DNA from 3 places in the Acidovorax sp. WCS2018Noco2-16 genome. Region 2 is predicted to be linked to each of the others. Evidence: predicted binding sites of a transcription regulator. Region 2 holds the regulator's gene; each other region holds the start of a gene.

Region 1 (7,290 bases), 320 kb from region 2:
CATGACCCATCACCGCGCTCCCCTCGCCCGCCGCTCCCTCACGCTGGCCGCGACGCTTGCAGCCAGTGTGCTGCTGGCGGCCTGCGGCACCGGCCCCGCCGGCTCCGACAAGACGGAAGAAGACTTCATTGCCTACCGCAAGAGCCAGGACCTGCTGGTGCTGCAGCAGCAGATCAGCCCGCCGCTGGACGCCCCGCTCAAGCTGCTCGAATCGCCCGAGCCGCGCTATCCCTCGTACCTGATCACCATGGGGATCAAGGGCAATGTGGTGGTGGCTTTCGAGGTACTGCCCAGCGGACATGTGGGCGACGCCAAAGTGCTGCCCGGCACCGACGAGTCGTTGAACAAACCTGTGCTGGATGCAGTGCGCCGCTGGCGGTTCGATCCGCCGAAGCGCGATGGCAAGGCGGTTCGCCTGCAGTTGAAGCAGACGTTCAAGATGGCGCCCTGAGGCGTCTGCCGCGTCAGGCGTCGCGCGCCAGGCGAATGCCGCTGACCTGCCAGCGCGCGCTGGCCGGAAAGAAATTGCGATAGCTGGCCCGCACATGGCCGGCCGGCGTTACGCAGGAGCCGCCGCGCAGCACGTACTGATTCACCATGAACTTGCCGTTGTACTCACCAACCGCGCCGTCGGCAATCCGAAAGCCGGGATAGGCGGAGTAGCTCGACTGCGTCCATTGCCAGGCATCGCCGAAGAGTTGCGCTAAAGGCGTGTCGCCTTCCGCGGGCGTGCTGCGTGCGGCGCGCGGGTGCCATTCGCCGCTGTCGGCAAAGTGGCCGACCGAGCTGTCTGCACCGGCTGCGGCTGCCTCCCATTCGGCCTCGGTCGGTAGCCGCGCACCGGCCCAGCGGGCATACGCATCGGCTTCGTAGTACGACAGGTGCACCGCCGGCCGATGCGGCGCGAGCGGGCAGGCGCCGGCAAGGGTGAACTCTTCCCAGGCCGCAGCGCCCTGCAATGGCGCGCTGCCGTCGGCACGACCTGCCACCCGCCGCCAGTACATCGGGTGCTCCAGCTGTTGCGATTTGCGCCAGTCCCAGCCTTCGGCCAGCCAGTGCGCAGACTCCCGGTAACCGCCGTCTTCCATGAAAGCGAGATATTCGCCGTTGGTGACCAGGCGCGAGGCCAGTTGGTACGGTGCCAGGTACACGCGATGGCGCGGAACCTCGTTGTCGAACGCGAAGCCTTGGCCGCCGTGGCCAATATCCACCAAACCGCCTTGAAAGCTGCGCCACGCCAGCGGCAATGCTGCGGGGTGCAGCGAAGCGCCTGAAGCCGCCGTAGCGCGGGCCCGCTCTTCATAAGCCGGCCACAGCGGGTTGCATGACAGCAGGTGCTTCAGGTCGGTGAGGATCAATTCCTGGTGCTGTTGCTCATGCTGCAGGCCCAGCTCGATCAGTTTGGTCAATGCCGCGTCGTCTGCGCGATCGCGCAACAGGCGCGCGATTCGGCCATCCACGTTCATGCGGTAGGCCAGCACCTGCGGCAGCGCCGGCCGTGTCAGCAGGCCGCGCTGGGCGCGCGGGTGCTGCGCGCCCAGCCCGTTGTAGTACGAATTGAACAGCACGCGAAATGACGGATGGAACGGTGCGAAGCCTGGCTCATACGACTCGAGCACGAAGGTTTCGAAGAACCAGGTGGTGTGCGCCAGATGCCATTTCACCGGGCTGGCATCGGGCATGGACTGCGCGCAGCAGTCTTCATCGGTCAGCGGCATGGCCAGTGCCGCCGTGGCCTGGCGCACGTCTTCGTAGTGGTGTAGCAAGGTAGCCCCGTCTGCGGCAGAGAAGGCGCTGATGTCTTGGGACGGAATGGGTCGGGTCATGGTCATATTGGGCCTTGTCGTGTCGCTCAGGGGCGGGCATGCACCACGGCGTACCAGCCCTGGTCGTCCGTCCACGCCTGTGCGCGAGAAAAACCAGCGCCCGCCAGCAATGCCGAGAACGCGGGCAGCGTGTACTTGTAGCTGTTTTCGGTATGAATGCGCTCACCCACCGCGAACTGGCGCTGGCCGCCGGGCCAGCGCACACAGGCTTTGCTGCGCGCTTGCAGGTGCATCTCGATGCGCGACTGGGCGTCGTTGAAGAATGCCTGGTGCTGCCAGTCGCCCGGCGCGAAGTCACTGCCTATGAGACGGTTCACATGGGCGAGCACGTTCAGGTTGAAAGCCGCCGTCACGCCAGCAGCGTCGTCGTACGCGGCCTCCAGCACATCCACGCTCTTGCGCAGATCGACGCCAATCAACAGGGCGCCGTCAGCGTTCACCAGGGCGCGCATGTGACTCAGCAGCTCATGCGCTTGCGGCGGGTCGAAGTTGCCGATGGACGAGCCTGGGTAGAACACCAGCCGGCCAGCGCGCGGAATGTCTGGCGGCAGTGTGATGCCCTGGGTGATGTCGCCCGCCACCGCATGCGTGCGCAGGCCGGTCACGGCCGCGCCCAGGCGCGCCACGCCATCACGGAGAAAGTCAGCGGAAATGTCCACGCCCACGAAGCGCTCGGGCTGCAGCAGCCGACACAGCGTGCGGGCCTTTTCGCAGCTGCCGGCGCCCGGCTCGATCACCGTGGTGCAGGGCTTGACCGCACGTGCGATGTCTTCGCCATGCGCCTGCATCAAGGCGTTTTCGGTGCGCGTGGGGTAGTACTCCGGCACACGGGTGATCTCTTCGAACAGCTCGGAGCCGCGCTGGTCGTAGAAATACTTGGGTGAAATGCTGGCGGGGTGGCGCGACAGCCCCTGGATGATGTCGAGATGCAATGGGTAGTGCATGGCGTTCGGGGGAGCTGTGAATACGAAATGTACGGTGGCGGAAAAGGCATCCGCAGCGGCATAGATGATTGGGTCATGCCGATGTGACAGGATTGCAGAGCTGACCCGCATCGGCTGTAGGACTTGCCCGCTTCCGGGCTCGATCACCCCTGGCAAGGTCAATCCTTTGCCCATCTCTGCTAATTTCAGCGCATGGATTCACTCACTCAACTCGCCCTCGGCTCCGCCGTCTCCATCGCCGCGCTGGGTCGCCGCACCGCAGTGTGGAAGGCCGCCCTGTGGGGCGCCGCCGCCGGCACCTTGCCCGACCTGGACACCTTCATCGACCAGGGCGACGCCATCGCCAACATGGTGCTGCACCGGGCGGAAAGCCACGCCCTCTTCTATCTGACCCTGCTGTCGCTGCCGCTGGGCTGGCTGGCCGCGCGCGTGCATGGGCAATCGCACCAGTGGCGCCGCTGGTGGCTCGCCCTGTGGCTGGCGCTCATCACCCACCCGCTGCTGGACTGGATGACCGTGTACGGCACGCAGCTGCTGCGGCCGTTCGACGACACGCCGCTGGGCGTGGGCAGCATCTTCATCATCGACCCGGTCTACACGGTGCCGCTGCTTGCGGGCGTGTTGCTGGCCCTGCTGCTTCGCGGCGGGCGTGGGCTGCGGTGGAACGGCGTGGCGCTGGCGTTCACCACCCTCTACCTGGGCTGGAGCTTCGCGGCGCAGCAGTACGTGGCGCAGGTGGCGCGCCAGGCGCTGGCTCAGCGCGGCGTGCAGGCAGAGCGCGTGCTGGTCACGCCCACGCCTTTCAACACCGTGCTGTGGCGCGTGGTGGCCGTCACGCCCACGCAATACCTGGAAGGCTTCTATGCCCTGGCGGACGGCAAGAAGCCGATGCAGTGGACGGAACACCCTCGCGGTGCCGACCTGATCGCGCGCTACGGCCAGCACCCGCAGGTGCAGCGCATAGCGCACTTCAGCCGCGGCTTCTGGCGCCTGCAGCAAGATACGCGGGGCCACATCTTCGTGACCGACCTGCGCATGGGGCAAGAGCCGTCATACACCTTCCACTTCGACCTGGGGCCCGCCGATGCAGTGGCCGCTGGCGGTGGTGCCGTGACCCAGCAGTGGCAGCGGCCCGACATTGCGGCCGCCCTGCCCGCGCTGTGGCGGCGCATGCGCGGGCATGGCGGCGGCAGCGGAATGTTCGGGGTGACGAGCGCCGAATGATAGATTTATGGTCTTTTTGGCCTCTGGCGCTTATTGAATAAGCGCTGATAGCTATATTTTCTATAGCAAACCATCTATCAAGCCTGGCGCGCACAAAAAAACTGGTGCGCGGAACCCGCCGTTCTATGACCGACCTACTCAGCGATCAATGGGGCCTCAGAACCGCCAGCCCAGGCCCACGCCCGCCAACACGGGGTTGATCTTGAACGTGCCCACCTTGGCGCCAGCAGAGAACACATCTGTCTTGATGAACACCTTCTTCACGTCGAAGTTCAGGTACAGGTTCTTGGCCAGCGGAATATCCACGCCCACCTGCAGCGCGCCGCCCCAGCTGTCTTTGTCGATGGTGGGGTTCAAGGCGGCTTGCACCGCCGGGTCGAACCGCACGCTGGAAAAGCGCGTGTAGTTGATGCCAGCGCCCAGATAGGGCTTGAAGCCGTTGAACTGCGTGAAGTGGTATTGCGCCAGCAGCGCGGGTGGCAGATGCCTGAGCGTGCCGATCTGGCCCAGGCCGTCAGCGCGAATCTTCTGCTTTTGCGGCACGGTCAGGATCAGCTCGGCAGCGATGTTGGGGCTGAAGAAGTAGGTGATGTCCGCTTCAGGCAGCGCCTTGTCATTGATCGACAGGCCCAGGCCGGTGGAGTCCTTGTTCACGCTGTCCAGGTGCACTGCGCGTGCGCGCACCATCCACGAGCCCTCGGAAGCCGCCTGTTGAGCGAAAGCCGCGCCGGAAGTCATGACGCTCAGGACAGCGAGGGCCAGCCAATGTTTTTTCATAAGGAACTCAATGCGGTTGACCGGGGAAGACCCCCGTAGCCGTATTGAGCCCACTTACCGTGGTGCCAGCCTTGCCTCAGATCAAAGGTGCGCCCGCCTCTGTGGCGGCGCTTTGACCGGTCTCTGACCCAGCGCAAGCGTTGCGGCTCTTCCATCCACTCAGTGCGCGGCGGCGGCCTTGTCGGGCTTGGAGCCACGCAGGCGCTTGACCAGCATCACTACCATCAGGACGATCGCGCCGGCCACGATACCCACCAAGGCATTCAGCAGGTTGTTGACCAAAAAGCTCCACAGCCCGCCCGCCGGCCACTGGGCCGCGCTAGCAGCCAGCCCCTCGACCCAGTGCGCCACAGCAGGCACACCGTGCACCAGAATGCCGCCGCCCACCAAGAACATGGCGGCCGTGCCCGCAATCGACAGCCCCTTCATCAACCAGGGCGCCATAGCGACAATGCCGCGCCCGATGGCACGGGCCACGCTGCTGGCCTTGTTGCTCAGCCACAGGCCCAGGTCGTCGAGCTTGACGATGCCGGCCACCAGGCCGTAGACGCCCACGGTCATCAATACCGCGATGCCCACCAGCACGGCTACCTGCTGCGTGAAGGGCGCCTGGCTGACCGTACCCAGCGTGATGGCGATGATTTCGGCCGACAGGATGAAGTCGGTACGCACGGCGCCCTTGATCTTGTCCTTTTCAAAACTGGCCATGTCCACCGCCGGGTTGGCGTTGGCCAGGGCATGGGCCTCGCGGGCCGCGTCCTTGCGAGGCTCGTCGCTGTGCAAGAACTTGTGCGCCAGCTTCTCGAACCCCTCGTAGCACAGGAAGGCCCCGCCCACCATCAGCAGCGGCGTCACCGCCCAGGGCAGAAAGGCGCTGATGAGCAGCGCCGCCGGCACCAGGATGGCCTTGTTCACCATCGATCCCTTGGCCACCGCCCACACCACCGGAATCTCGCGCTCTGCGCGCACGCCGGACACCTGCTGCGCATTCAGCGCCAGGTCGTCCCCCAGCACACCCGCCGTCTTCTGCGCGGCGACCTTGGTCATCACCGACACGTCGTCGGCCATGGCCACGCTCTTGCGCGCAGCCACCTTGGTCATCAAGGCGACGTCGTCCAGCACCGTGGCGATGTCATCGAGCAAAGTCAGAAGGCTGGCACCGGCCATGGAAGTTCCCCAAGGTTACAAAGCGGCCGATTATGGGAGGAAAACCGGGCGCCGCCCCGCCGCACCGGCGGCAGCGTTCGCGGGACAAAACCCTGTCCTCTGCAACGTCGCCGGTGCGGCGCGAGACGGTGCCGAAGTGGCTGGGTTAAAGTTTCGCGTCTGTTTCCCTGCCTTTTTTCTTCCAGCCCATGCCGTTGCACAGCACTTCCGAGCCCGAGCGGCTGGCCACCCTGCAGGCCACGGGGTTGCTGGACACGCCCCCGTCTGAAGAATTCGACCGCATCACCCGGCTGGCCAGCCATGTGTTCGACGTACCCATGGCCCTGGTAAGCCTGGTGGATGCGGACCGGCAGTGGTTCAAGTCGGAAGTCGGCATGGACGTGCGCGAGACATGCCGCGAGGACGCTTTCTGCGACCACACCATCCGTGAGCACGGCGTGATGGTCGTGGAAGATGCGCTCACCGATCCACGCTTCAAGAACAACAACCTGGTCCTGGGCTCCCCGCACCTGCGCTTTTACGCGGGCGCGCCGCTGCGCCTGCGCAACGGGCACGCGCTGGGCAGTTTGTGCGTGCTGGACACGCGCCCCCGCAGCTTCGACGAGGCGCAGCAGCGGCAGTTGGTCGACCTGGCCGCGCTGGTGGTGGCACAGATCGACCTGCAATGTTCCTTCGCCCGGCTGGACGAGGCCACGCTGCTGCCCAATCGCAGCCAATTGCTGGCCGACCTGGCCGGACTGTGCATGAGCGAGCCTGGCGGCGAGCGCGTGCTGGTGTTGCTGGAACTGCTGCCCCTGGAAGCCCTGATGGACGTGAAACGTGCCGTGGGCATGGATGCGATCGAAGCGTTGAGCCACGAGATGGGCAAGCACATCACCCGCTGGCTGGCGGGCGCCGCGCGCGTGTACCGCACCGACATGGGACATTTGGCGCTGTTGCTGACCGGCCACTCTCTCACCGAAGCCCGTGCGTTCGCGCACGAGTTGCTCCATGCGCTCGACCAGTCGCGTTCCGGGCGGGACGACGGAAAGCGCGTTGTGATCCACCAGCACCGCCGCGTCGGCCTGGTGCCGTTTCTGCTGGAGCCGACGGATGCGGGCGATGCGCTGCGACGCGCGAACGTGGCGTTGTTTCACGGCCTGGACACGCTGGACGACGTGAGCGTGTACGACGCCGCAGCCGATGGCCGCCACCGGCATTCGTACGACCTGCTGTCGCGGGTTCCGCGCGCCTTGCAGGCCAACGAATTCCGGCTGGTCTACCAGCCGCAGTTCGATCGTGCATCGATGCAATACACCAGCGTGGAGGCGCTGCTGCGCTGGGACCACCCGCTGCTGGGAGCCGTCTCGCCG
Region 2 (7,290 bases):
TGAGCGAGGGTTGCTACAACTGCCACTCGCAAATGATTCGCCCCTTCCGCGCGGAGACGCTGCGCTACGGCCACTACTCCGTCGCCGGCGAATTCGTCTATGACCACCCCTTCCAGTGGGGCAGTAAGCGCACCGGCCCCGACCTGCACCGCGTGGGTGGCAAGTACAGCGACGAGTGGCACCGCATTCACCTGAACAACCCGCGCGACGTGGTGCCCGAGTCGAACATGCCGGCCTATCCGTGGCTGGAAAAAACGCAGATCGACCCCGCCGTCGTCGCCCCGCGCATGAGTGCGCTGCGCATGGTCGGCGTGCCCTACACCCAGGAAGAGATCGATGCCGGCGCTGCTGAAGTCAAGGGCAAGAGCGAGCTCGACGCGCTGGTCGCCTATCTGCAGGTGATGGGCCGTGCGCTCAAGTGAACACCTGAAAACGAAAAGAGAAGGAGCCCGCAATGGACATCACCACCATGCGCATCGTGGCCACGCTGGCATCAATGGCGTGCTTTCTGGGGATCTGGGTGTGGGCTTTTTTGCGCCGCAACCAAGCCCGCTTCGACGAGGCGGCGCAACTGCCCTTCGAGCAGGACTGAACGGCTGAACGCAAAACCAATGAAAACAACCCATGAGTGACTTCACCCACAATTTCTGGTCCCTCTATGTCGCCGGGATCACGTTGGTCGGCATCCTCGCCTGTGCCCTCCTGCTCTGGATCACCTCGCGCAAGAAGGTCGAGGCCACAGCCGACAACACCACAGGCCACGTCTGGGACGAAGACCTGCGGGAGATGAACAACCCCATGCCGCGCTGGTGGATGTGGCTGTTCGTCATCACCATCGTCTTCGGTCTCGGCTACCTGGTGGCCTATCCGGGGCTGGGCACGTTTTCCGGCAAGCTGGGCTGGACACAGCGCGGCGAATATGAAGCCGAGGTAGCCAAGGCCAATGCCGAACTGCAGCCGCTCTATGCGCGCTTTGCCGCTATGAATACGCCAGACATGGCAGGCGATGCGCAGGCCATGGCGATCGGGGAGCGTCTTTTCTTGAACAACTGCGCACAGTGCCATGGCTCTGATGCGCGCGGCAGCAAGAGCTTTCCCAATCTGGCCGACGGCGACTGGCTGCACGGTGGCGCGCCGGAGCAGATTCGCCAGACCATTCAGGAAGGCCGTATCGGCGTGATGCCGCCCATGGCTGCGGCGGTAGGCTCACCCGAAGATGTGCGCAATCTGTCGCACTACGTGCTCAGCCTCTCGGGCAGTCCGCACGATTCACTGCGTGCATCGCTCGGCAAGTCAAAGTTCACGGTGTGCGCTGCATGCCATGGCATGGATGGCAAGGGCAATCCGGCCCTGGGCGCGCCCAACCTGACCGACGACATCTGGCTGCACGGCTGGGGCGAAGCGGCCATCGCCGCCATGATCAACAATGGCAAGACCAACCAGATGCCGGCGCAGGCCGGCAAGCTGACCGACAGCCAGATCGGTGTGTTGACCGCCTACGTCTGGAGCCTGTCCCACCAGGCCGGCGCAAAGCGCTGATCCCTCAGGGCCCTTGCCCAGCAGGGCATCGGCCATTCCTTTCGCACCCGTCTTGTACGCCAAGCCAACGCCACAGGCCCCATCATGAAGCCCGCCGAAGGGAGGCCCCGCAAGGTCATCCCGATCACGCCAGCCGCCGTAGACGACAGCACCCAGGCCGAGGTGATATCGCTTTACGAAGCGCAAAAGAAGATCTACCCGCGCTCCATCAGTGGCGTGTTCGCGCGCTGGCGCTGGCTGATGGTGGTGATCACGCAACTGGTTTTTTATGGCCTGCCCTGGCTGCAATGGGGCGAGCGGCAGATGGTGCTGTTCGACCTCGGCGCGCGGCGGTTCTATCTCTTCGGGCTGGTGCTCTATCCGCAGGACTTCATCTATCTCACCGGGCTGCTGATCATCTCGGCGCTGTCGCTGTTCCTGTTCACGGCGGTGGCCGGGCGCCTGTGGTGTGGCTTCGCGTGTCCGCAAACGGTGTACACCGAAATGTTCATGTGGATAGAGCACAAGGTGGAGGGCGACCGCAGCGCACGCTTGCGGCTCGACAAGGGGCGCTGGACTCTCGAGAAAGTCTGGAAAAAAAGCGTCAAGCAGCTGCTATGGATTGCCATCTCGGCCTGGACGGGGTTCACGTTCGTGGGCTTCTTCGTCCCCATTCGCGAGTTAGGCGCCGAACTGTTGGCGCTGCAGGGTTCATGGCCGCTTTTCTGGGTGGTGTTCTACGGGTTCGCTACCTACGGCAATGCCGGCTTTCTGCGAGAACAGGTGTGCAAGTACATGTGCCCCTATGCGCGGTTCCAGAGCGCCATGTTCGACAACGACACGTTGATCGTGACCTATGACGAAGCCCGGGGCGAACAACGTGGCCCTCGCAACAAGGCCGTGGACCATCGCGCCAAAGGCCTGGGGGACTGCATCGATTGCACCCTGTGCGTGCAGGTGTGCCCGGTGGGCATCGATATTCGCGACGGGCTGCAATATGAGTGCATCGGCTGTGGCCTGTGTGTGGACGCCTGCAACACGGTCATGGACAAGATGCACTACCCGCGCGGGTTGATCCGGTTTTCCACACAGAACGGCATGGCGAACCGGTGGAGCCAGTCGCAGATGCTGGGGCGCGTGCTGCGGCCGCGTGTGCTGATCTACAGCACCCTGCTGGTGCTGCTCTGCGTAGGCCTGCTGGCAAGCCTGATGGTGCGCATGCCCCTGAAAGTGGATGTTGTGCGTGACCGGGCTGCCCTGTCTCGCATCGTGGCTGGTGGGCGGCTGGAGAACGTCTACCGCCTGCAGATCATGAATGCGACCGAAGGCGTGCAGCGCTATCGCATCGGTGCGCATGGTCTGCAGGGGCTGGAGGTAACGTCGGAGCCCGAAGTGGAGATAGGCCCGGCCGAAGCGCGCTGGGTGGCGGTGCGGCTGCAGTTGCCTTACGGCGCTGCGTCGCCTGGATCGCACCCGGTGTTCTTCGATATCCGGGTGGAGGGCTCAGGCACGCAGGTCGTCGAGAAATCGGTGTTCCTGGTGCCCCGGTAGTTGTCCGTATGCCTGCGGTTTCCCCGTCGGATTGTGATTGTGATGAGCGCGGCCAAGGTCGCTAGGAGTTGTCCATGACGCATGCCCTGTCCTCAACGAAGCAGACCCCTGTTGCCCCGGCGCCATGGTGGCGCTTTGGCTATGTGTGGCTGATCATCGCCGGCCCGGCCATTGTGGTGGTAGCGGGTTTCGTCACCTTGTGGCTGGCCATCAGCCAGCCCGACCCCGTGCTGGCCGAGGACTACTACCAGCGCGGGCTCGACATCAACAAGACGCTGCGCCAGCAAGACACCCGCATGGCGCCCGCCGTGAAGGGGCGCAATCACGCGGCCACGCCAGTCACGGACTTGCCATGACAAGGCGCCAGCGCAGCAAGGCGGGCCGTCGACTACGTACCCAGTCACCGCGAGTGCAGGCTACATGGGCGCGGCGCCTGATGTGGATCGCATGGCCGGCTTTCTTGATGGCCGGTGTGATGGAGATGGTCGTGTTCGCCTTTGTCGATCCGGCCGCACTGCACTGGTCGGACCAGCCACTCGCGCTGTCACGCGAGGGGGTCTACACCGTTGCGTTCTTCATGTTCTGGGCAATCATCATGGCGGCGGGTGCGCTCACCACGCTGTTGTCGCTGTCGCCGTTCGAGATGAACCGGTGCCCTGTGCCACCAGCGGATCGCCCCACGGATTGCGCGAAGTATCTGTGAAGGAGGCGGCCCAGTTGCAATGCACGGCGTCGCTGGATGGGGAGCCTGGCCGCAATCAAGCGCGTGCAGGTTTCGGCTGTCGCTTATCAGTGGCAGGATTGGCTGTTCACGATGCGCTTGAGCGCGTCGGGCTCGAGAATGCGCACGTGGCGCTGCTTGACCTCGACGATGCCTTCTTCCACGAACTTGGAGAAGGTGCGGCTCACGGTTTCGAGCTTGAGGCCCAGATAGCTACCGATTTCCTCGCGGGTCATGCGCAGCACCAGTTCGGACTGCGAGAAACCACGAGCATGCAGGCGCTGCACCAGGTTGAGCAGAAAGGCCGCCAGGCGCTCCTCCGCGCGCATGCTGCCCAGCAGCAGCATCACGCCGTGCTCGCGCACGATTTCGCGGCTCATGATTTTGTGTACGTGGTGCTGCAGTGCGGTCACCTCACGCGACAACTCTTCGATACGGTCGAAGGGCATGACGCAGACCTCTGCGTCTTCTAGCGCCACCGCGTCGCAGCTGTGGTGATCGTTCACGATGCCGTCCAGGCCGATGATTTCGCCCGCCATCTGAAAGCCCGTCACCTGGTCACGCCCGTCTTCGGTGGCCACGCAGGTCTTGAAGAATCCGGTGCGTATTGCGAAGAGCGAGGTGAAAGTCTCGCCATTGCGGAACAGGGTGGCGCCCCGCTTGATCTTGCGGCGCACCGCCACGATCTCGTCGATGCGTTCGAGCTGCTGCTCGTTCAGCCCCATGGGCATGCAAAGCTCGCGCAAGTTGCAGTTGGAGCAGGCCACTTTGATCGATTGCAAATTCATGTGCGCTGGGCTTCCTCGGTGGATCTGCGCCTGCTCATGGGCAAGAGTGGGCGCACTCGGGTGGTACAGCTTCTTGTAAGGCTGTTGAGATGGGACTGATTGTGGCAGTGCGCTTCCATTCATCACTTGATTAATGTCAAGGACAGCAGGAGGGGGCTGCGGCAAAGTCGACCGCCGGACCCAAGGAATCTGTCATGACTGCTGTTACTCCCGAGCTGTTGCGTCGCTTCGACGTGCCAGGGCCACGCTACACCTCCTACCCCACTGCAGATCGATTTGTCGAGGCGTTCGGGCAGGACGAATACGTTCTTGCCCTGGAGCAGCGCAGGGTAGGGTCGGCGGCAAAGGCGCTGCCCCTTTCGCTGTATGTGCACATTCCATTTTGCGAGTCGCTCTGCTACTACTGCGCGTGCAACAAGATCATTACCAGGCACCCTGAGCGTGCGGAGGTCTACCTGCGCTACCTGAGCCGCGAGGTCGACCTGCACACCGCCCACTGTGGAGTGGGCCAGCAAGTGAGCCAGTTGCATCTGGGTGGCGGCACGCCCACTTTTCTGTCGGATGAGGGACTGCGTGAACTGATGGCCATGCTGCGGCGCAGTTTCTCCCTGGTGCCGGGCGGCGAATATTCCATCGAGGTGGATCCGCGCACTGTCACTGAAGAGCGCCTGGGCCTGTTGGCCGAGTTGGGGTTCAACCGGTTGAGTTTCGGCGTGCAGGATTTCGATTCACAGGTGCAGAAGGCAGTCCACCGCGTGCAACCTGCGCAGCAGGTGTTCGACCTGGTGGCTGCATCACGGCGACTGGGGTTCGAGTCGGTCAACATCGATCTGATCTACGGCTTGCCGCGCCAGACACCCGAATCGTTTGATCGCACGCTGGCCCAGGTGGTGCAGCTGCGGCCCGACCGTATTGCGTTGTATGCCTACGCTCACCTTCCAGAGCGCTTCAAACCCCAACGCCGCATCGTTCCTGCCGAGTTGCCGCAGGCAACGGCGAAGGTGTCGATGCTGTCGCGGTCGCTCGATACCTTCATCGATGCAGGATATGTGTACGTGGGTATGGACCATTTTGCGCTGCCCAGCGACGCGCTGGCGGTGGCCAAGCGCCAGGGCCGGCTGCACCGCAACTTCCAGGGCTACAGCACCCAGCCTGATTGCGATCTGATCGGCCTGGGTATGTCGTCCATCGGCCGCGTCGGCGCGACCTACAGCCAGAACGCGAAGACGCTCGATGAGTACTACGACTTCATCGACCAGGGCCGCTTGCCTGTGGTGCGCGGGTTGGCTTTGACGCGCGACGACCTGTTGAGACGGGCCGTGATCATGGCGTTGATGTGCCAGGGTGAGGTTCTCTTCGAGCCCATGGAGCAGTCGTGGTTGATCGATTTTCATCAGTACTTTTCCCTCGAGATGGAGCAGCTGGAAGACATGGCCGGCAAAGGCCTGGTCGTCGTGGGCCGTGACGGCATCACGGTCACCGCCATGGGCTGGTTCTTTGTGCGCGGCGTGGCCATGGTCTTCGACCGGCACTTGCAGGTGGACCGCAATCGCGCGCGGTTCTCCCGCATCATCTGATCATGCTGGCCGCAACTGCCTGGGCCGCGCTGTTGATGGGCCTGGTCGGTGGGCCGCACTGCCTTGCGATGTGCGCCGCGCCTTGTGGCGCCATCACCCGTCAGGACGGCAGGGGCCTGGATGCGTCGCCCGAGCAGGTAGTGCGGCTGGTGGCCAGGCCGTCACTGCCCCGAGCCCTGGCTTTCCATATGGGTCGCTTGGCCGGTTACGCGTTGGCCGGAGGCCTGGCCGCGCTGGCAATGGATAGCCTGGCCTGGCTGACCCAGCAGACGGCAGCGCTTCGGCCTGCATGGACCTTGCTGCATGTCGCGGTGCTGGCCTGGGGTGTTTTGATGATGCTGCACGCGCGGCAACCCGCCTGGATCGAGCGGGCAGGGCGCGGCGTCTGGGCCCGCGTTCGGCCGATACTGGCGCGGCCGGGCGGCACGCTGGCGCTTGGCGTGGCATGGGCGATGATGCCTTGCGGGTTGCTTTACTCCGCACTACTTGTGGCCGCGTTGAGCGGTAGTGTGTGGAAAGGGGCGATGACCATGGCGCTGTTTGGCGCCGGCAGCGCTGCATGGCTGGTCGCGGGGCCTTGGGCCTGGGGGTGGTTGCGTCATCGCCTGAACGCTGCGCGCGGCGGCTGGGGCACCCGTGGGGCAGGCTTGCTGCTTTTCTGCGTCGCCGCGTGGGCCATCTGGATGGATTTGAGCGACCATGTCCAGGCGCAATGGTGCGCCTGACAGGAGCTCTGCACTGACCATATGTCGCGGGATGGCAGTATTGCAGCAACACCATTCTTGACGTTTGTTACTGGTGGGCTCCAAGTGGCGATAATGTCCTACGACCTTATTGGCCTGGGCATCAGGATGCACGTGCCGAGCCCTTCCTTCGTGAACACCACTACCGTCCTCATCGATATCAACCAGTTGCGCGTTGGCATGTATATCCAGCTCGATGTGGGCTGGATGCACCATCCCTTTCCGACGAGCAGCTTCAAGGTAGCCAACACCGGGCAAATCGAACTGCTTCGCTCCCTCGGGCTGCAACAGGTTCGCTACCTTCCTGCCAAGAGCGATGTGGTCGCCAGCGACAGCCCGTCAGCCACGCCTGAAGATCAAGTTGCGCAGCCTGAAGAGCCTGTGGCAGTTGC
Region 3 (7,290 bases), on a different contig from region 2:
CATCGTCCAGCCAAAGGCCACCAACAGCACCGGGGCGACGAACTTGTTCACCGCGGCGCCGGAATTGCCTGCGCCATAGACGCCCATGGCCATGCCCTGGCGGTGCCGCGGAAACCAGCGCGCCACATAAGGCGTGCCGACCGAGAAAGCGCCGCCCGACAGCCCCACGAACAGACCGGCGACCAGAAAGTGCCAGTATTCGGTGGCGTAACCCATCATCCAAATGGCGGGAACCGTCAACGCCATCAGCACGGCCATCACGACGCGCCCGCCAAAGCGGTCCGTCCAGATGCCCAGCGGCACGCGCACCAGCGAGCCGGTCAGCACCGGCATTGCCGTCAGCAGGCCGAACTGCGTGGACGTCAGGTTCAGCATCTTGCGGATGGGAATGCCGATGACGCCGAACATCATCCAGACCATGAAGCACACCGTGAAGGCCAGCGTGCTGACGATGAGAACGGACCAAGCCTGCCGCGTGTGGCGGGAGCTGTCCTGAAGGGGGAAGGCGCGATCTGCCATGAAGTGGCTCCTAGCTTGTGGCATGGGTCCATCGTCCCCGTGCCACGGCTTCACGCACATCCCCCTGAGGACTACCTGCCCTGCAGCAGAAGAACTACTCCCGGCCACATCCCTCGTTCAAAAGAACTATGCGCAACCGTTCCATGCCTCCTGTTGAACCTCTCTTCAGTCGCTCCCACTGTTTCGATTCAGGCAACGCAGCGATTCAAAAACTCCCATTGGTTTGAAGAGGTTGCGCCACTACATTCCAGGCTCACCAATAACGCGTGACGCGCGATCAACCGGGAGCCACCATGTCCAACACCCTTGAAAACCCACAGTCCGCCACCGACGCCACGACGCTGATCGAGCGCCTGCAATGGCGCTACGCCACCAAGAAGATGGACCCGAACCGCAAGGTGCCGGCTGACAAGCTCGAACGCATCATCGAAGCGGCCCGCCTGGCGCCGACCTCCAGCGGGCTGCAGCCCTTCGAGATCTTCGTCGTCACCGACCCGCAAGTGCGCGCCCGCATCCAGCCCATCGCCTGGAACCAGGGCCAGATCGTGGACGGCTCGCACCTGCTGGTGTTCGCTGCCTGGGACAACTACACCGCCGAGCGCATCAACGCCATGTTCGACTACACGAACGAAGTGCGCGGCTTCAAGAACGAGGGCTGGGAAAAGTACCGCCAGCAACTGCTGAGCACCTACCCGCAGCGCAGCGAAGAGGTGAACTTCCAGCATGCCGCGCGCCAGGCATACATCGGCCTTGCGGCAGCGTTGGTGGCAGCGGCCTATGAATCGGTGGACAGCACGCCCATGGAAGGGTTCGACCCGGACGCGCTGGACGAGATCCTGGGACTGCGCGCCCTGCATCTGCGCAGCGTGGCCGTGCTGCCGCTGGGTTACCGCGTGCCGGAGCAGGACTGGCTGGTCGACCTGCCGAAGGTACGCCGCCCGCGCGAGCGCTTCGTCACCGAAGTCTGAGAAAGCGGTGAGTTAGCCCCCCGGGCCGTCAGCGCGCCCGGTCGGCCGCGTACACCGCGGCCTGCACGCGCGACGACAGCCCCAGCTTGCGCAGGATGTGCTGCACGTGGATCTTCACCGTCGTCTCGGCGATGTCCAGCGTGCGGGCGATCTCCTTGTTGCTGGCGCCATGGGCGATCTCGCCCAGCACCTCCAGCTCGCGTGGGGACAGCGGTGTGTGCTCGGCCTGCGGCGCAGCGGGCTCCGCGACGGCCTGCGCTGCCGGATCGGGCTGCTGAAGGGCTTGCACCAGCCGGCCGATCATCTCGGGGCTGACCACCGTGTCGCCCCGGGCCGCGCGATGGATGGCGTCGGCCAGCAGATCACCCTCGATGGTCTTGAGCAGGTAGCCCTGCGCGCCGTTGCGCAGCGCCTGGGCCAGATCGTTCCCGTCCTCGCTCACGGTAAGCATCAATATGCGCGCGTCAGGCGCGGCCTCGCGCAGGCCGCGAATGGCGTCCACGCCCCGCACACCGGGCAGGTGGTTGTCCAGCAAGATCACGTGCGGCCGCACCACCGGCGCCAGGCGCATCGCCTCAGCAGCGTCGCCCGCCTCGCCGGCCACCCGCAGCCCTTTGTATTGGCCCAGCAGCGCGATCAGCCCGCGCCGAAACAGGGTGTGGTCGTCAACCACCAGTACGGACAGCGCAGAGGCCGAAGCGCTGGCGCAGTCGGATGTGGAAGCAAGGGCGTCGTCAGGCAGGGTCATACGGGGTGAAGCAGGTTCGGCGCCGACGCAGCAGGCACCTGCGCATCAGCAAGATGGGCAGCGGCGCTGCCCGGAAGATCAATGACCACCTGCGTGCCGTGTCCGGGCGTCGAGTCGACCCGCACGCGTGCGCCGATGCGTTCGGCCCGCTCGCCCATGATGCCCAGCCCCACGTGTTGCGAATCTGGCGGCACGCCGGCAATGTCGAACCCCACGCCGTTGTCGATCACCTCGAAGCGCCACGCCGGATGCCGCTGCACCCTCAGCTCCACGCGGTCGGCACCCGAATGCTTGCGCACGTTGGACAGCGCCTCCTGCACCATGTGCAGCACCTGGATCTGCACGTCGGGCGCCAGCGGCAGGCCGTGCCCGCTCATCGACAGCGCATGCTGAATGCCGGTCTGGTGGCCGAACTTGGACAGCGTGGAGCGCAGCGCGGCTTCGATGTCTTCCTCGCTGGTGCGCGTGCGAAAGTGCATCAGCAGTTCGCGCACGTCGGCATAGCAGCCGCGCACGCCCACATCCAGCTCGCCCATGCTGCGGTCGCGCGCCGGCTGGTCGCCGCGCGCCACGGCGTCGCGCAGCAGCTGGGTCTGAATTTTCAGAAAGGCCAGCGACTGCGCGATGGAGTCGTGCAGCTCGCGCGCGATGAATGCGCGCTCCTGCGACACGGCAGCTTCCCGCGCCAGGGCGCTGGCGCGCAGGCTTTCCATGGCGCTGGCCAGGTGCCGCGCCATCGTTTCGAGCACATCGCGCATGCCCTCGGGCATGTCTTCGGTGCGGCGGAAAAAGAGATTCACCTCGCCCAGCACGCGTTGCTGCAGCCGCACGGGAATGGCTACCATGCTCTCGAACCCCGCGTCGCGGCAATGCGGAAGCGGCAGCGTCGATTCGGCCGTGATCGGAATCACGCGGAACTGGGACGTGGCTTGCGGCTGCCCGCAGGCGCAGGTGCCCGTGTGCACGCAGTGTTCGTCTTGCGCCATGGCCTCGGGCAGCTGTTCGGACACCAGCAGCACATAGCGCTCGTTGGCTTCGTCGGACCAGCGCACCGCTGCGGCGTCGGCCCGCGCGATGCGGCGGATGCGCTGCACGAAGCCCTGCGCCAGGGCCTCCAGGCTGGTGGCCTCCGACGCCATCGCGCTCACGTCGTAGAGCGTGGCCAGGCGGGTGCTCTTTTCTTCCAGGCTCGCGGTCTTCTCGCGCACCTTCCATTCCAGCTCGTCGTGCGATGTCTGCAGCGCGTGCGCCATGCGGTTGAAGCCCGCGCTCAGCTGGCCGAACTCGTCGTCGGCCTCCACCGCCAGCCGTGTTGCCAGGTCGCCCTGCTGCACGCGCGCCAGGGCGGCCTGCAGGCGGCCGAGCGGATGGATCACCAGCAGGTAGCTGACGACCATGAAGGTGACGGCGGCGCTGATGGCCAGCGCCATGAGCACCAGCTGAAACAGGTGCAGCGCGGCCGTCCAGCGTGCCAGTTGCCCCTCGATCGCATCGACGAAACCATCGACCTGTCGCACGAAGGCGTCGGCCCGCTCCAGGGCCAGCGCGTTGCCGGTGTGCGGCTCGGTGCTCCACGCGCGGCGCAGCGCCTTCCACTCGTCTTGAATGGTGCCAAAGCGGGCCTGGGTGTCGTCGTTCCAAGGCACGAAGAGCGGCCGTGCCGGGTCGCCGGTATGCAGTAGCTCCAGCCCGGTATCGAAACGCGCAGCCAGCGACAGCACCTGTTCGGGCGCTTCCAGCTGGCGCGCCAGCACCATGCGCATCATGTGCATGCGCAGGCGCCCGGCTTCGTTGACGGCGGCAGCACCGCCTTCCAGCCGCCAGGTGGCCCAGAGCATCAGGCCGATGGACAGCAGCGCCACCGCCAGAAAGCCCGCGCCCATGCACAGCAGTTTGGTGGTCAGGGTGGCGGGCGATCGCATGCGGCCCAGTGTAGGAAGCCGGTGCGCTTCGCGGCTTGACCTGCATCAAGACAACGGCTGTCACTGGCTGCAGGGTCTGGCGCCGGGCTGCCCGGTCGGGTATTCAAGCCAAAATGGCCTGTAGCGCCATATCTACAAGCGCAAGCAGCTATATTTTTTATAGCGAACGGTATATTTCAGTAATGTTGGCCGCTGCCGCCCGGCCCGCACGCCCACCCGCCAGCCCGCAGTGGGCCGTACTGTGCTGCGACAATCGGCCGGCTATGACCCAAGCCTATATTCTTACCCTGTCCTGCCCCGACCGACTGGGGCTGGTGCATGCCGTTTCCGGCTTTCTGCTGGAGCATGGCGGCAATATCGAAGAGGCCGCGCAGTACAACGACCACGCCACGGGCCTGTTCTTCATGCGGCTGCAATTCGCCTGCGACCAGCTCGACCAGGCCGCGCTGCGCGAGCGCGTGACCGCCTTCGCCGAGCCGCACCAGATGAACTGGACGCTTCACGCCGCCAGCGAGCCCGTCAAGACCGTCATCATGGTCAGCCGCGAAGGCCACTGCCTGAACGACCTGCTGTTCCGCTGGAAGTCGGGCCTGCTGCCGGTGCACATCAGCGCCATCATCAGCAACCACCGCGACTTCTACCAGCTGGCCGCCAGCTACAACGTACCCTTCCACCACATTCCGGTGACGAAGGACAACAAGGCCCAGGCCGAGGCCAGGCAGTACGAGATCATTCAGCAAGAAGGCGCCGAGCTGGTGGTGCTGGCGCGCTACATGCAGGTGCTGAGCGACGACCTGTGCCGCAAGCTGTCGGGCCGGGCCATCAACATCCACCACAGCTTTCTGCCCAGCTTCAAGGGCGCCAAGCCGTACTACCAGGCGCATGACCGCGGCGTGAAGCTGATCGGCGCCACCGCCCATTACGTGACGGCCGACCTGGACGAAGGCCCGATCATCGAGCAGGACGTGGCCCGCGCCGACCACACCGACACGGTGGAAGACCTGACGGCCCGCGGCCGCGACACCGAAAGCCAGGTGCTGGCCCGCGCCGTGAAGTGGCACACCGAGCATCGCGTGCTGCTCAACGGCCACAAGACGGTCGTCTTCCGATAACCCCGGCAGCCCCGGCCTGAAACAGAACCGCATGGCAACCCACGGCAGCCACGGAGCCTTCACGCGCGGCCCCGCTGCGGGCGCGGCGCAACGCATCCCGCCCATCCAGTGCCTCATCACCTTCGAGACACTGGCCCGGCTGCGCAGCGTGACGCAGACGGCCGAGGAGCTGTGCGTGACGCCCAGCGCCGTGAGCCACCGCGTCAAGCAGCTGGAACAGATCCTGGGCACGCGGCTCTTCGGGCGGGCCGACTTTTCGCTGACCACCGAAGGCAGCGCGTATCTGGCCCAGGTGCGCGAGGGCCTGAGCGCGCTGCAGCGCTTTCCGGGCTCCGATGCCGCGCCGGGTAAGCGGCGCCTGAAGATCGCCGTCACGCCGACCTTCGCGCGCGTCATCCTCATTCCGAAGCTGCGGCAGTTCACCGAGGTCTACCCGGAAATCGACCTGGCGCTGCAGGTGTCGATTCCGCTGCTGGACGTGGTGGCGGAAGACGCTGATTTGGTAGTGCGCTTTGGCCCCGGCCATTACGCCGACATGGAGCATGTGGAGATCGCGCGCGACGTGGTCACGCCGCTGGCCTCGCCCGCCTTCGTGCGCGAGCACGGCCCCTTCGAGCGGCCCGAGAGCCTGGAAGGCGTGACCCTGCTGCGCAGCCCGCTGGAGCCCTGGCGAACCTGGTTCGCCGCCTCCGGCCTGGACTGGCCCGCGCCCACCGAAGGCTCGCAGTTCAACGACATCGGCCTGATGTGCGACGCCGCTGCCGCCGGCATGGGCGTGGCCCTGGTGCGGCTGAAACTGGGCGCGCCCTGGCTGGAACAGGGCACGCTGGTGCGCCTCTTCGACACCCAGGCGCCCAGCCCGCACGCGCACTATCTGTGCTGGCGCACCGGCACCATGGACCGCTGGGAATGCGCTGCGTTCGCCGACTGGCTGCGGCGGGCCATGGCCTGACGGCCCGCAGCAAAATATCAATACCAAATCGGCCTCTAGCGCTTACCTGATAAGCGCAAGCAGCTATTTATTTAATAGCAAACAACTCTTTTGTATGCGTTCATGACGCAACCCTCCATGGCCTTGCAGCACGACGCGCTCTTCAAAAAACGGTATCCCACGCTGGAGCAGAACGCGGTGCTGAACGCCACGGCACGCTCGATTTTGATCAGCGCCCTGGCCGGCACGGGCAAGACCACCACGCTGGCCATCAAGGCGGCCGACTTGCTGCAGAACCGGGGCACCAGCCGCATCCTGATGCTGGCGTATTCCGACGCCGGCCTGGCCGCCATCGCCGATCGGCTCATGCAGTTCGTGCCCAGCATTCCGCGCCAGGTGCAGATCATGACGGTGGAGCAGCTGTGCGCCACCGTGCTCCAAACGCAGGGCGACGCCGTGCCGCGCATGACGGAGTCGCTGCAGAAGAACCTGCTGATCCGCCAGGCCTGGGCGGCGCTGCAACGCGGCCTGCCGGACGATGCCGAACCGGAAGTCGCCGAGTTCCTCTCGCGCGAGCTGGACGTGCAGGCCTTCACCGACTTCGAAGTCTTGGCCAAGCAGCGCCTGCTGATGCGCGACATCGAAAACTCTGGCCTGGGCGCCTTGGCCTACTGCCAAGAAAACGATCTGGACTACGGCCTCTACCAGTTGCTGCTCAAGTACGAACGCCTGCGCCGGGGCGCCGATGACGAGCCCCAGTTCTACGCGCCGGGCGACTGCACCTATGAGGTGGCTCGGCAACTGTGGGCGCTGAATTACGGCGACAACTTCGCGCCGCTGCAGGGCCGCTTTGACGCCGTGCTGTTCGATGAGCTGCAGGATCTGGACGAAGCCGCCGTGCAGGTGCTGCACCATCTGGTGGCAGGCAGCAACGGCGTCTTCGTGGGCGCGGGCGACTTCAACCAGCACATCCTGCCCGGCGCGCTCTCGGTCTTCGGCAACCACCTGGCGCGCATCCGGCAAGAGCTGCCGGAAGGCACGCAGGTGGTCACGCTCAACACCACCTACCGCTTCGGCAACGCCATCTGCC

What was found. Region 2 encodes FNR, which switches genes on or off when oxygen is low (the NO sensors DNR and NnrR bind a similar motif). Its sites were predicted from a motif close to TTGATNNNNATCAA; they were not measured.
Region 1: RQI28_RS03420 (OmpW family outer membrane protein) is a predicted target of FNR. The motif match lies at 4,843-4,856, and genes of this name have one in related genera.
Region 3: RQI28_RS08545 (type IV pili methyl-accepting chemotaxis transducer N-terminal domain-containing protein) is a predicted target of FNR. The motif match lies at 4,193-4,206, and genes of this name have one in related genera.

The regions. Positions count from the first base shown of each region.
Region 1 covers NZ_JAVTJJ010000001.1:748,259-755,548, forward strand. Annotated here, with positions in the region: gene RQI28_RS03400 (energy transducer TonB) at 2-451, shown strand; gene egtB (ergothioneine biosynthesis protein EgtB) at 465-1,826, opposite strand; gene egtD (L-histidine N(alpha)-methyltransferase) at 1,853-2,770, opposite strand; gene RQI28_RS03415 (metal-dependent hydrolase) at 2,963-3,994, shown strand; gene RQI28_RS03420 (OmpW family outer membrane protein) at 4,151-4,771, opposite strand; gene RQI28_RS03425 (DUF808 domain-containing protein) at 4,931-5,938, opposite strand; gene RQI28_RS03430 (EAL domain-containing protein) at 6,127-7,290, shown strand, end outside.
Region 2 covers NZ_JAVTJJ010000001.1:1,068,133-1,075,422, reverse strand. Annotated here, with positions in the region: gene ccoO (cytochrome-c oxidase, cbb3-type subunit II) at 1-422, shown strand, start outside; gene RQI28_RS04890 (cbb3-type cytochrome c oxidase subunit 3) at 455-592, shown strand; gene ccoP (cytochrome-c oxidase, cbb3-type subunit III) at 625-1,539, shown strand; gene ccoG (cytochrome c oxidase accessory protein CcoG) at 1,624-3,069, shown strand; gene RQI28_RS04875 (FixH family protein) at 3,144-3,425, shown strand; gene RQI28_RS04870 (hypothetical protein) at 3,506-3,772, shown strand; gene fnr (fumarate/nitrate reduction transcriptional regulator Fnr) at 3,859-4,578, opposite strand; gene hemN (oxygen-independent coproporphyrinogen III oxidase) at 4,773-6,155, shown strand; gene RQI28_RS04855 (sulfite exporter TauE/SafE family protein) at 6,158-6,880, shown strand; gene RQI28_RS04850 (DUF3391 domain-containing protein) at 7,007-7,290, shown strand, end outside.
Region 3 covers NZ_JAVTJJ010000002.1:690,706-697,995, forward strand. Annotated here, with positions in the region: gene RQI28_RS08530 (nitrate/nitrite transporter) at 1-519, opposite strand, end outside; gene RQI28_RS08535 (NAD(P)H-dependent oxidoreductase) at 813-1,487, shown strand; gene RQI28_RS08540 (response regulator) at 1,516-2,235, opposite strand; gene RQI28_RS08545 (type IV pili methyl-accepting chemotaxis transducer N-terminal domain-containing protein) at 2,232-4,157, opposite strand; gene purU (formyltetrahydrofolate deformylase) at 4,421-5,269, shown strand; gene RQI28_RS08555 (LysR substrate-binding domain-containing protein) at 5,301-6,221, shown strand; gene RQI28_RS08560 (ATP-dependent helicase) at 6,324-7,290, shown strand, end outside.